Regions from separate parts of the Vibrio eleionomae genome, predicted to be linked through region 2. Evidence: predicted binding sites of a transcription regulator. Region 2 holds the regulator's gene; each other region holds the start of a gene.
The links. Region 2 encodes CRP, which controls carbon source genes, mostly activating them, when cyclic AMP is high. Its sites were predicted from a motif close to TGTGANNNNNNTCACA; they were not measured.
Positions count from the first base shown of each region.

Region 1 (3,633 bases), on a different contig from region 2:
AGCCCTATGCGGGAAGTGGAAGTATTACACGATCAAATGTTGGCGATGTTTGATCGTAATCCCGAGTTAAAACCGCGCGATATTATCGTTATGGTATCGGATATTAATGCCTATAGCCCCTATATTCAGGCGGTGTTTGGTAACGCACCGGGCGAACGTTTTATCCCTTATTCGATATCAGACCGTACTGCCGATCAAGAAAGTCCGTTACTGAACGCATTTTTGCAATTGATTCAACTACCACAGTCTCGTTGTTTAGCCTCTGAATTACTCGAAATGCTAGAAACGCCAGCCATGATGGCGCGTTTTGAGTTGGATGAGGACGAATTTGATATTGCCAAATGTTGGATCGAAGAGTCTGGCATTCGTTGGGGATTGAATGCTTCCACTGCCCAAGAGTTTGATTTACCGGAAACCGATCAAAATACATGGCAGTTTGGTATCACACGGATGCTATTAGGTTATGCGATGCCACCAAGTGTCGATCTTTATGAGCATCAGCAGGTTGCGTTAGCCCCTTACAATGAAGTGCAGGGTATGAGTGCCGAGTTGGCGGGTAAGTTAGCTCACTTCATCGAAACGGTCAGTGACTACCGCCAGAAATTAAATCAAACGCAATCAATAGAATCTTGGCGTGAACATTTGACTCAAATGCTCAACGATTTTTTTGCGGTTGATTTAGAGGGAGAGATCGCGCTGCAATCTATACGGGATACGTTGGCGCAGCTTAAAGAACAGTTGATTGATGCTCAATATGAGCAGGATATCGCGCCGATTATTATCACGCAGTATCTAACCGATAAACTGTCGGGCACACGAGTTAGCCAGCGGTTTTTAGCTGGGCAAGTGAACTTTTGTACCTTGATGCCAATGCGCTCAATCCCATTTGACGTTGTGTGCCTGCTTGGTATGAATGATGGCGTCTATCCGCGCTCTATGCCGCCTGAAGGGGTTGATTTAATGAATAATCGAACTCGTCCAGGTGATCGTTCTCGCCGAGATGATGACCGTTACCTGTTCTTAGAGGCAATGCTTTCAGCCCAGCATATTTTGTACATCAGCTATGTGGGACGTTCGATTCAAGACAACACCGAACGTGTACCTTCAGTACTGGTGAGTGAATTACTTGAATATTGTGGGCAAAATTATGCCTTAGTGGGTGATGAAACGTTGGAGAACGATGAGTCGGCACGAAATGTCTCTCGTCACCTTGTTCAGCACCACGCGATGGTGCCATTTAGTCCGAATAGCTTTTTGCAAGATGGCAGTTATGCACGCGAATGGGCTCCGGCGGCGTTAAGGCAAGGACAAGCCGCCGGGCAATTTAATCTCGCTTTGGATGATTACTTATTGGATGCAAGTTTTCCTCTCGAATTAGACCTAGTCGAGCTGCAACGGTTTTGGCGTTTACCCGTGCAGTACTTTTTCAATCGACGCTTGAAAGTGCAGTTTGAAATGCCGCAAGCGGTAATGGAAGATGATGAGCCGTTTGCTTTAGGAGGGTTAGCCAGTTACCAATTGCGCGATGAATTGTTGGGTGTTTTATTAGAGTGTGAAAGTGACACAGAGCAGCAGCAAGCCATTGAGCATTTCGCTAAACAGCAGCGAGCTCAAGGTAAGTTACCCGTAGGGGCTTTTGGTACGTTAGAACTGGAAACCAACCGGGTGCAAACACAAGAGTTAGCCCAACGAATTCGCTTTTTGTGTCAATCGCCATTAGAGGATGCGGAAGTGAATGTTCAGCTTGATGTTCTCGGTGAAGGTAAGCCAGTCGTGCTGGTGGGGTGGTTAACACAAGTTTATCAATCGGGTTTAGTGCGCTACCGCAGTGGCAGTATTCGTTCACAAGATATCTTGGCTGCATGGATTGATCATTTGTGTTTATCGGTTTCTGGTATTCATAAGCCAACGCACTTGATTGGTTACGACCGTAAAGAAGGGGTTGTCCATCAATCGTTTGCTCCACTGGAATCATCGCAAGTGGCTCTGTCTTTATTGAATGAACTAGTCAGACTGTTTTATCAAGGATTGACCGAGCCGTTACCTTATTTTCCAAAGACCGCGCTAGCGAGTATTGAAGCGGGTTTTTCTCGTGGCAAATGGGTTGATGATGAAGATAAATCCCACAAAAAAATGGCCGACAGTTTTAATGATGGCTACATGAGTGTAGGGGAAGGTAATAATCCGTATATTCAGCGTATTTGGCCGCAATGGCATGAGGCATTAGCGCACCAAGTTAGAACATACGCCACATTGGTTTTACAAGCACCGCGCTTAGGTTTGCATGATGAAATGGCTAATGAATAAAGGAATGAGAAAGGTATTTGTGGCCGCCAGGAAATCATTATAAGTGTAGGGTGTTTACTGTACGGCCACGGGTCAGAGGGACCTGTAATAGGTTTATATCCGTTAAGATATGTTATGCGGCGATTGTAACGGGCACCAGTATGGTGCGCCGTGAACAAGATCTCACAAAATGAGGGCATTGCCCCTAAAATAGCGACTAAATACCAATAATGTTGTTTAGATCACACAGAAGTCTCTTGGCGAATAACCAGGTGTATGACGTTAAAGAAGGTAATTAAATCATGACTGCAACATCAGATATAAAACCCGTTGCTCTCGATCCCATGACATTCCCTCTGCATGGAGCGCGTTTAATCGAAGCGTCCGCAGGGACTGGGAAGACATTTACCATTGCCGGTCTGTATCTACGTTTATTACTTGGACATGGCTCTTTAGACACTCGCCACCAGATGCCATTAACGGTGGACCAAATTTTGGTCGTGACCTTTACCGAGGCTGCAACAGCAGAATTGCGTGATCGTATTCGAGCTCGTATTCATGATGCTAAAATTGCTTTTTCTCGGGGTCAGAGTAGCGACCCGGTCATAAACCCGTTGCTAGTTGATTATGAAGATCATCCTTTAGCCGTTAAATTGTTAACCGAAGCTGAACGTCAAATGGATGAAGCGGCGGTGTATACCATTCATGGTTTTTGCCAACGAATGCTGACACAAAATGCGTTTGAATCAGGAAGTCGCTTCAATAATGAGTTTGTTACCGATGAAAGCCAACTGAAAGCACAAGTCGTTGCGGACTATTGGCGTCGTCAATTTTATCCACTGCCACTTGCATTGGCGGCGGAAATTCGCCGTATGTGGGGATCACCAGATGACTTGTTAGCAAAAATCGGTGGTTACCTGACTGGTTCTCCTTTGACCTTGACTACGCTACCAATGAGTGGTGATTTAGCGCAATTACATCAGCAGAATTTAAGTAAAATTGATGAGTTGAAAGCGCTGTGGCGCGAGCATCAAGATGACATCGAAGGTTGGATTGCAGGTTCTGATATTAACAAACGCAGTTATAGTAAAAAGTCTCTGCCACAGTGGGTTGAAGCGGTCAGTCATTGGGCTGCAATGGAAACAACGGGTTATGATATCCCCGATAAACTAGAGAAATTTGCCCAACATCAGCTGATCGAGAAAACACCAAAAGGTAATGCTCCGACGCATGAGCTGTTTGTCGCAATCGAACAGTTTCTCGAACGTCCTGTGAGTTTAGAAGCCCCTTTGATCGCTCATGCCATTCAAGAATGTCGAACTATGCTAGCGAAGGCGAAGCAGACTA
Region 1 is NZ_WEKT01000001.1:134,891-138,523, reverse strand. It holds gene recC (exodeoxyribonuclease V subunit gamma) at 1-2,307, shown strand, start outside; gene recB (exodeoxyribonuclease V subunit beta) at 2,589-3,633, shown strand, end outside.
Region 1: a site for CRP is predicted at 2,457-2,472, ahead of recB (exodeoxyribonuclease V subunit beta). Genes of this name have one in related genera too.

Region 2 (3,633 bases):
AGAAGACTTTTTCCGCCAATATGGAAAAAGCGGAACAGGCCAAATACGTCGCTATCTTCATACCTTTGATGAAGCTGTACCATACAACCAAATGCCTGGCACCTTTACACCTTGGCAAGATATTCCAAGTAATACCGATGTGCTTTTTTACGAAGGACTACACGGTGGTGTCGTCGATGGTGACGTCAATGTGTCACAACATGTTGATTTTCTGATCGGTATGGTACCGATTGTTAACTTAGAGTGGATTCAAAAGTACGTTCGAGATACCCGAGATCGTGGGCATTCTCGAGAAGCAGTGATGGATTCCATCGTACGCTCGATGGATGATTATTTAAATTATATTACCCCGCAGTTTTCTCGTACTCATATCAATTTTCAGCGAGTACCCACAGTAGATACGTCAAACCCATTAAATGCGAAGGGCATTCCAAGTTTAGATGAAAGTTTTGTCGTAATCAGACTTCGCGGGATAAAAAATGTCGATTTTCCCTACTTGCTAGCAATGATAGATGGATCCTTTATGTCTCGGCATAACACCATTGTTGTTCCTGGGGGAAAAATGAGTTTTGCAATGGAATTAATCGTGAGACCGATCCTGCAACAACTCATAGAAAGCGGTAAAATTGGTTGATTCATCACACACGAATTTCGCTTACTTTTCATACCGTGATCATAAGCACGTTTTTGCGCAAAAATTCGGCCAAACGACACGATTAAAGTCAAGAAATTCGAAGTGAAAAAGGATACTATTCTTTAACGGAAACAAGATAACTTGCAGTGAATCCAAACTCTTCTTATTCTAGTAAGCCTGAATAAGGCTTCGCTAAATTATGGATAGCGGCAAGCGTACCCTGCAGAGGAAGTGAGATATTATGGTTCTAGGTAAACCTCAAACAGACCCAACATTAGAGTGGTTTCTTTCACACTGTCATATTCACAAATACCCATCAAAGAGCACTTTGATACACGCGGGTGAAAAGGCAGAAACGTTGTATTACATCGTCAAAGGTTCTGTTGCGGTATTGATCAAAGATGAAGAAGGTAAGGAGATGATTCTTTCCTATCTAAATCAGGGTGATTTTATCGGCGAACTTGGTCTTTTCGAAGAAGGTCAAGAGCGTACAGCCTGGGTTCGTGCTAAATCACCATGTGAAGTGGCAGAAATTTCATTTAAGAAATTCCGTCAGTTAATCCAAGTAAACCCAGATATTCTAATGCGTTTATCAGGGCAAATGGCACGTCGTCTACAAGTTACTAGCCAAAAAGTTGGTGATCTTGCATTCCTTGACGTAACTGGCCGCATTGCACAAACACTATTGAATCTAGCGAAACAGCCAGATGCAATGACTCACCCAGACGGTATGCAAATTAAAATTACTCGTCAAGAAATCGGTCAAATCGTGGGTTGTTCTCGCGAAACTGTTGGTCGTATTCTTAAAATGCTTGAAGAACAAAACCTTATTTCCGCACACGGTAAAACTATCGTGGTATACGGCACACGTTAATTCTTTTTAACAAGCATATGAATATGTAAAGCCACCTTTCGCAGGTGGCTTTTTCTTAGTGGGTAATCCAAGAAAGCTGACTCAGCGTTGCCGATGAGTACTTTCAAAAATCTTATTGGCGGATGCTTCAACGAACCCTTGATAGAGTTGACCATCCGGTTGCTGATAACGTTTAGCAAATTCATAAAAGCCACCGGGAATCGACAATACGCCATCACTAAATGCCACATTCACCGTATCTGCAAGCGTGGAGGATTGCTCTAAACACACTTCTGGTGAACCTTTAACATCACCACCAGATTGGTTGATAGCAAACCCTTGCTGACGCAAGAATGCATTTACAGTGCTTACCTCATCAAATGCGTTTAGCTGGTTCACACTCACTGTAAAATGATTAGCACCATATCCATGCGCAGCGAGCCAACTGGCATATTCACTCTCTAAAGCTAGCTGCTTATAGTCATCAATGGTTATAGACCAAGGTCGCCCTCGATACAAAAATGCCCCTGATGCTATATCTAACTCTTCACTTTGCTCCAATAGCGACGCAATAATTTGTTGGGCTTCCAACGTTAATTGTTCCACTAATAATTCACTAATGAACACTTTCGGTAAGCTTGGATCCGGATGTTGGTAGTGCCGAGCATAGAGCTTTTTCTCCCGAAAATGATATTCACCGCCCATCTCATAACCCAATGCAATAAACGTTTTTGCCAGCGCTTCAATACCTAAGTGATTGCTTTTAAACGTTCTCAGAGCAATATGATCATTAATAAGTGGCGTGTCTTCCTGTAATAAGTGGTGAACCTTTTCTGCCGACGGACACAAGCGCGTGGTGTAATCCAGCCATAAGCTGTCAAACAATTGGTTTACTGTCATGACTTACTCCTCGTTATTGTGCTAACACCCGGACGAAATCATCGTCTTGTACCTGTAAAGCAGCGGCAACATCAGGGGCTAACATGACACTATGGTTCTCATGATTCACGGCTGCCTTCGCGGCTGTTGCCCTAAACTGAGTAAAGCTAGTGTTAGCAATAAGAAACCATTGAGCACTAGTGTGCTCTACCACTTTTACCTTTAAACGCAGTGAATCTCGCACCGAAGCGATATGTTCTAAATCACACTCAACAGCGGGTCCGGCATCGAAAATATCCACATAGTTTCGACACACGAAGCCCTCTTTTTTCAAGAGGCTTAGCGCAGGCCTAGTGTTGTCATGGACTTGACCAATGACAGCCTGAGCCTCCTTACTAAGGAGATTAATGTATATCGGCAGTTTGGGCATTAAATCAGCGATAAATCCCTTATTTCCAATACCGGTTAGGTAATCAGCCATAGTGAAATCTATCGAAAAGAAGTGTTGTTGGAGCCATTGCCAAAATGGTGAGTTACCTTGCTCATCACACACACCACGCATTTCAGCAAAAATGGTTTGAGAAAACCGCTGCGGATGCTCTGCTAACATCAGAAAACGGCATTTCGATAGCAGACGCCCATTTAACCCGCCACGAAATTGTGGCCGTAAAAATAGTGAGCAGACTTCGCTATACCCGGTGTAGTTATTACCAAAGGTCAGTAACTTAACTGTATTTTTCACATTCAGCTTACGAGAATGGTGCACAATGGTGCTGATGTGATAAGAGTAGAAAGGAACATCCCAACCCACGGCGGCTTCTATGCCTGTCGTGCCAGCGATTTCTCCAGTTTCACTATCATAACCAACCATCAAGTACCCCTCATCGTAGGGCTCAGTCACATTGGCTTTAGCAAAACTGTATTCGGAATGTTGAATGCGGTTTTTTAAGAGCTCTTCATTAACCGGAAGAGAAGTAAATCCATGTCCCGACTCAACGGCACAAGTATGTAGTGCTTCATAATCTGACATTGCAATAGGGCGAACAACTAGCATCAATATATCCTCCAGATGCTAAGGGCCCGAAAAATCGGGCCCTACCTAGTCTATCGCCATGAAGCTCAAAGTCCTCATGGAGCGAGATGGCGATCCCCAGCTCACACTAGTGTCGAAATAGCTTTATCTAGGCGAGCTAAACCTTCTTCGATATCTTGTTCAGGAATGATCAATGATGGAGTGAAACGCAACACATTTGGCCCAGCCACCAAC
Region 2 is NZ_WEKT01000004.1:101,294-104,926, reverse strand. It holds gene F9817_RS03720 (phosphoribulokinase) at 1-634, shown strand, start outside; gene crp (cAMP-activated global transcriptional regulator CRP) at 876-1,508, shown strand; gene F9817_RS03710 (DUF1338 domain-containing protein) at 1,590-2,387, opposite strand; gene astA (arginine N-succinyltransferase) at 2,401-3,420, opposite strand; gene F9817_RS03700 (aspartate aminotransferase family protein) at 3,522-3,633, opposite strand, start outside.

Region 3 (3,633 bases), on a different contig from region 2:
CGAACCCTAAACCCAATGGTTATCAGTCGATACATACCGTTATTTTAGGTCCAGAAGGCAAAACTATTGAAATTCAGATTCGGACTAAGCAAATGCACGAAGAGTCTGAATTAGGTGTTGCTGCGCACTGGAAGTACAAGGAAGGAAGTTCAGCTGGACGTAGCGGCTATGATGAGAAAATCACTTGGCTGCGTAAACTGCTCGATTGGCAAGAAGAAATGTCCGATTCAGGCGAAATGCTGGACGAACTGCGTAGTCAGGTATTTGATGATCGTGTCTATGCCTTTACGCCACGTGGTGATGTGGTCGATCTACCGATGGGTTCAACACCGCTTGATTTTGCTTACCACATTCACTCAGAAGTAGGGCACCGCTGTATTGGGGCGAAAGTAGGTGGTCGGATTGTGCCATTTACACATAAGTTGCAAATGGGCGATCAGGTAGAGATTATCACCTCGAAAGAACCCAACCCATCACGTGATTGGCTGAATCCATCATTAGGATTTGTTCATTCCGGCCGTGCTCGTGCGAAGATTAACGCATGGTTCCGTAAACAGAGCCGTGAAAAGAACTTAGAAGCTGGGCGTGAAATTCTAGAAACTGAATTAGCCAAAATCGGTGCAACACTAAAAGATGCTGAGCAATACGCACTAAAACGGTTTAACGTTAATTCGTCGGATGAATTGTTCGTAGGTATTGGTAGTGGTGATTTGCGTATTAACCAAATCATTAATCATATTAATGCCTTAGTGAATAAACCGTCTGCAGAAGAGGAAGATAAACTTGCTCTAGAAAAACTGCAGCAAGAAGAGAGTAAGCCAGCTCAAACGACCACAACATATAAAGACGCTGTGGTAGTGGAAGGTGTCGATAACTTAATGACTCACCTTGCTCGTTGTTGTCAGCCAATTCCAGGCGATGACATTTGTGGCTATATTACGCAAGGACGAGGTATTTCGGTTCACCGTAGCGATTGTGAGCAGTTAGCTGAGTTGCGTCATCATGCTCCAGAACGGATTATCCAAACCGTTTGGGGGCGTGGTTTTGTCGGCTCTTATTTGTTGACTTTGCGCGTTGAAGCGATGGAGCGTGGTGGCTTGCTTAAAGATGTCACTACTTTGCTGGCGAATGAAAAAGTGAAAGTAACGAGTATGAAGAGCCGCAGCGACTTCAAACGCCAAATGACGGTGATGGATTTTGAATTAGAGGTCAACAGTGTTGAAGTGTTTGAGAGAGTGACCAAACGCATCGAACAAATTAAAGATGTTATGCAGGTAAAACGACTCGGTTAAACCGTTGTGGTGTGATGCATGATTTATAACGAGGAGGTAGCCCAGTTTACCGCCTCGTTTTTATTTTTATGGAGGAGTGATATGTCACAGTCTATTGAAGAATTGCAAAAAATTATGGCGCAACTGCGAGATCCACAAAATGGTTGTCCCTGGGATAAAGAACAGACATTCAGCTCGATCATTCCTCATACGATTGAAGAAACTTATGAAGTCGTAGATGCCATCCATAATCAGGATTGGCCTAACTTGCAAGAAGAGCTAGGCGACCTATTATTTCAAGTAATCTTTTATAGCCAAATTGCCAAAGAGAAAGGATTGTTCGATTTCAATCAAGTGGTAGAAGGGGTGAATGAGAAATTGATTCGTCGTCATCCGCATGTGTTTGGTGATGAACAATTTACGACTCAAGAACAGCTAGACGCTAACTGGAATGAACAAAAGAAAAAAGAAAAACAGGCATTAGGCAAGCAAGAGAGCAGTATTTTAGATTCAGTGCCTACGTCACTACCCGCTCTGTCACGCGCCAATAAAATCCAAAAGAGATGCAGTAAGGTGGGTTTTGATTGGGGAACGCTAGGTCCAGTTGTTGATAAAGTGCGCGAAGAAATCGATGAAGTGGTCGAGGAAGCTGTGCAAGTGGACATTAATGAACAGCGAGTGGAAGAAGAACTCGGTGATTTATTGTTTGCAACTGTGAACTTGGTCAGACATTTAGGAAAAGATCCTGAAGTGGCATTGGCCAAAGCAAACCAAAAATTCGTACGTCGCTTCAAAGGTGTTGAGAAGCACGTAAAAAATGCGCGCAAGCAGCTCCAGGACTGCGCTTTAGAAGAATTAGATTCCTATTGGGAACTGGTCAAGAAGGCCGAAAAATAACCCGTTTTTCGGGACGATTTCGCTTCATTGATAACGATGCGGTTTTTATTGCGTTAATACAGTTTGATTTGAAGCAAAAAATAAAAAACTGAGTGTGATAGATTTCACGTTGTGGCGATAAATGGGTTCTGGTATTATTTCGTCCCGTCCAGAAGAAATCCATTTCCCTCATTCAACCAATTTCAGGTTAAACATGACGACAAACTATATTTTTGTTACTGGCGGGGTTGTATCCTCTCTAGGTAAAGGTATTGCAGCAGCATCATTAGCAGCGATCTTAGAAGCTCGTGGTCTTAAAGTGACCATTATGAAGCTTGACCCATACATCAACGTTGACCCAGGCACAATGAGCCCAACTCAACACGGTGAAGTATTCGTTACGGAAGATGGTGCGGAAACTGACCTAGACCTTGGTCACTACGAGCGTTTTATTCGTACTAAGATGACTAAGCGTAACAACTTCACTGCGGGTCGTGTTTACGCAGACGTTCTTCGTAAAGAACGCCGTGGCGACTATCTAGGTGCCACTATTCAGGTTGTCCCTCACATTACTAACTCGATCAAAGACCGCGTAATTGCTGGTGCTGAAGGCTATGACGTTGCTCTAGTTGAGATCGGTGGTACTGTTGGTGACATCGAATCACAGCCATTCATCGAAGCAATTCGTCAATTAGCGATCGAAGTAGGCCGTGAACGTACTCTATTCTGTCACTTGACTCTAGTTCCTTATCTAGCAGCAGCTGGTGAAGTGAAAACTAAACCGACTCAGCACTCTGTTAAAGAGTTGCTATCTGTTGGTATCCAGCCTGACGTACTGATTTGTCGTAGTGATCGCGTTATTCCTGCTAACGAACGTAAGAAAATTGCGTTGTTCTGTAACGTAGCAGAAAAAGCGGTTATCTCGATGAAAGACGTAGATTCTATCTACAAGATTCCTCAATTGATCAAGTCTCAAGGTCTTGATGATCTTGTTTGTACTCGTTTTGGTATCGACGCACCAGAAGCGGATCTTTCTGAGTGGGAACAAGTTATCTACGAAGAAGCGAACCCAACCGGTGAAGTGACTATTGGTATGGTAGGTAAATATGTTGAATTACCAGACGCATACAAATCAGTAAACGAAGCATTAAAACACGCTGGTCTGAAAAACCGTTTAAGCGTGAACATTCAGTACGTTGATTCTCAAGATATCGAAAGCAAAGGTACCGAACTATTAGAGGGACTTGATGCAATCTTAGTTCCAGGTGGTTTCGGCGATCGTGGTATTGAGGGTAAAATTCGTGCTGCACAATATGCTCGTGAAAATAACATCCCATACCTTGGCATCTGTTTAGGTATGCAGGTTGCACTGATTGAATACGCACGTAACGTTGTGGGTATGGAAGGTGCACATTCAACAGAATTTAACAAAGACACCAAATTCCCTGTGGTAGGATTGATCACAGAATGGGTCGATGAAGAAGGC
Region 3 is NZ_WEKT01000005.1:95,268-98,900, forward strand. It holds gene relA (GTP diphosphokinase) at 1-1,292, shown strand, start outside; gene mazG (nucleoside triphosphate pyrophosphohydrolase) at 1,374-2,168, shown strand; gene pyrG (CTP synthase) at 2,362-3,633, shown strand, end outside.
Region 3: a site for CRP is predicted at 2,262-2,277, ahead of pyrG (CTP synthase). Genes of this name have one in related genera too.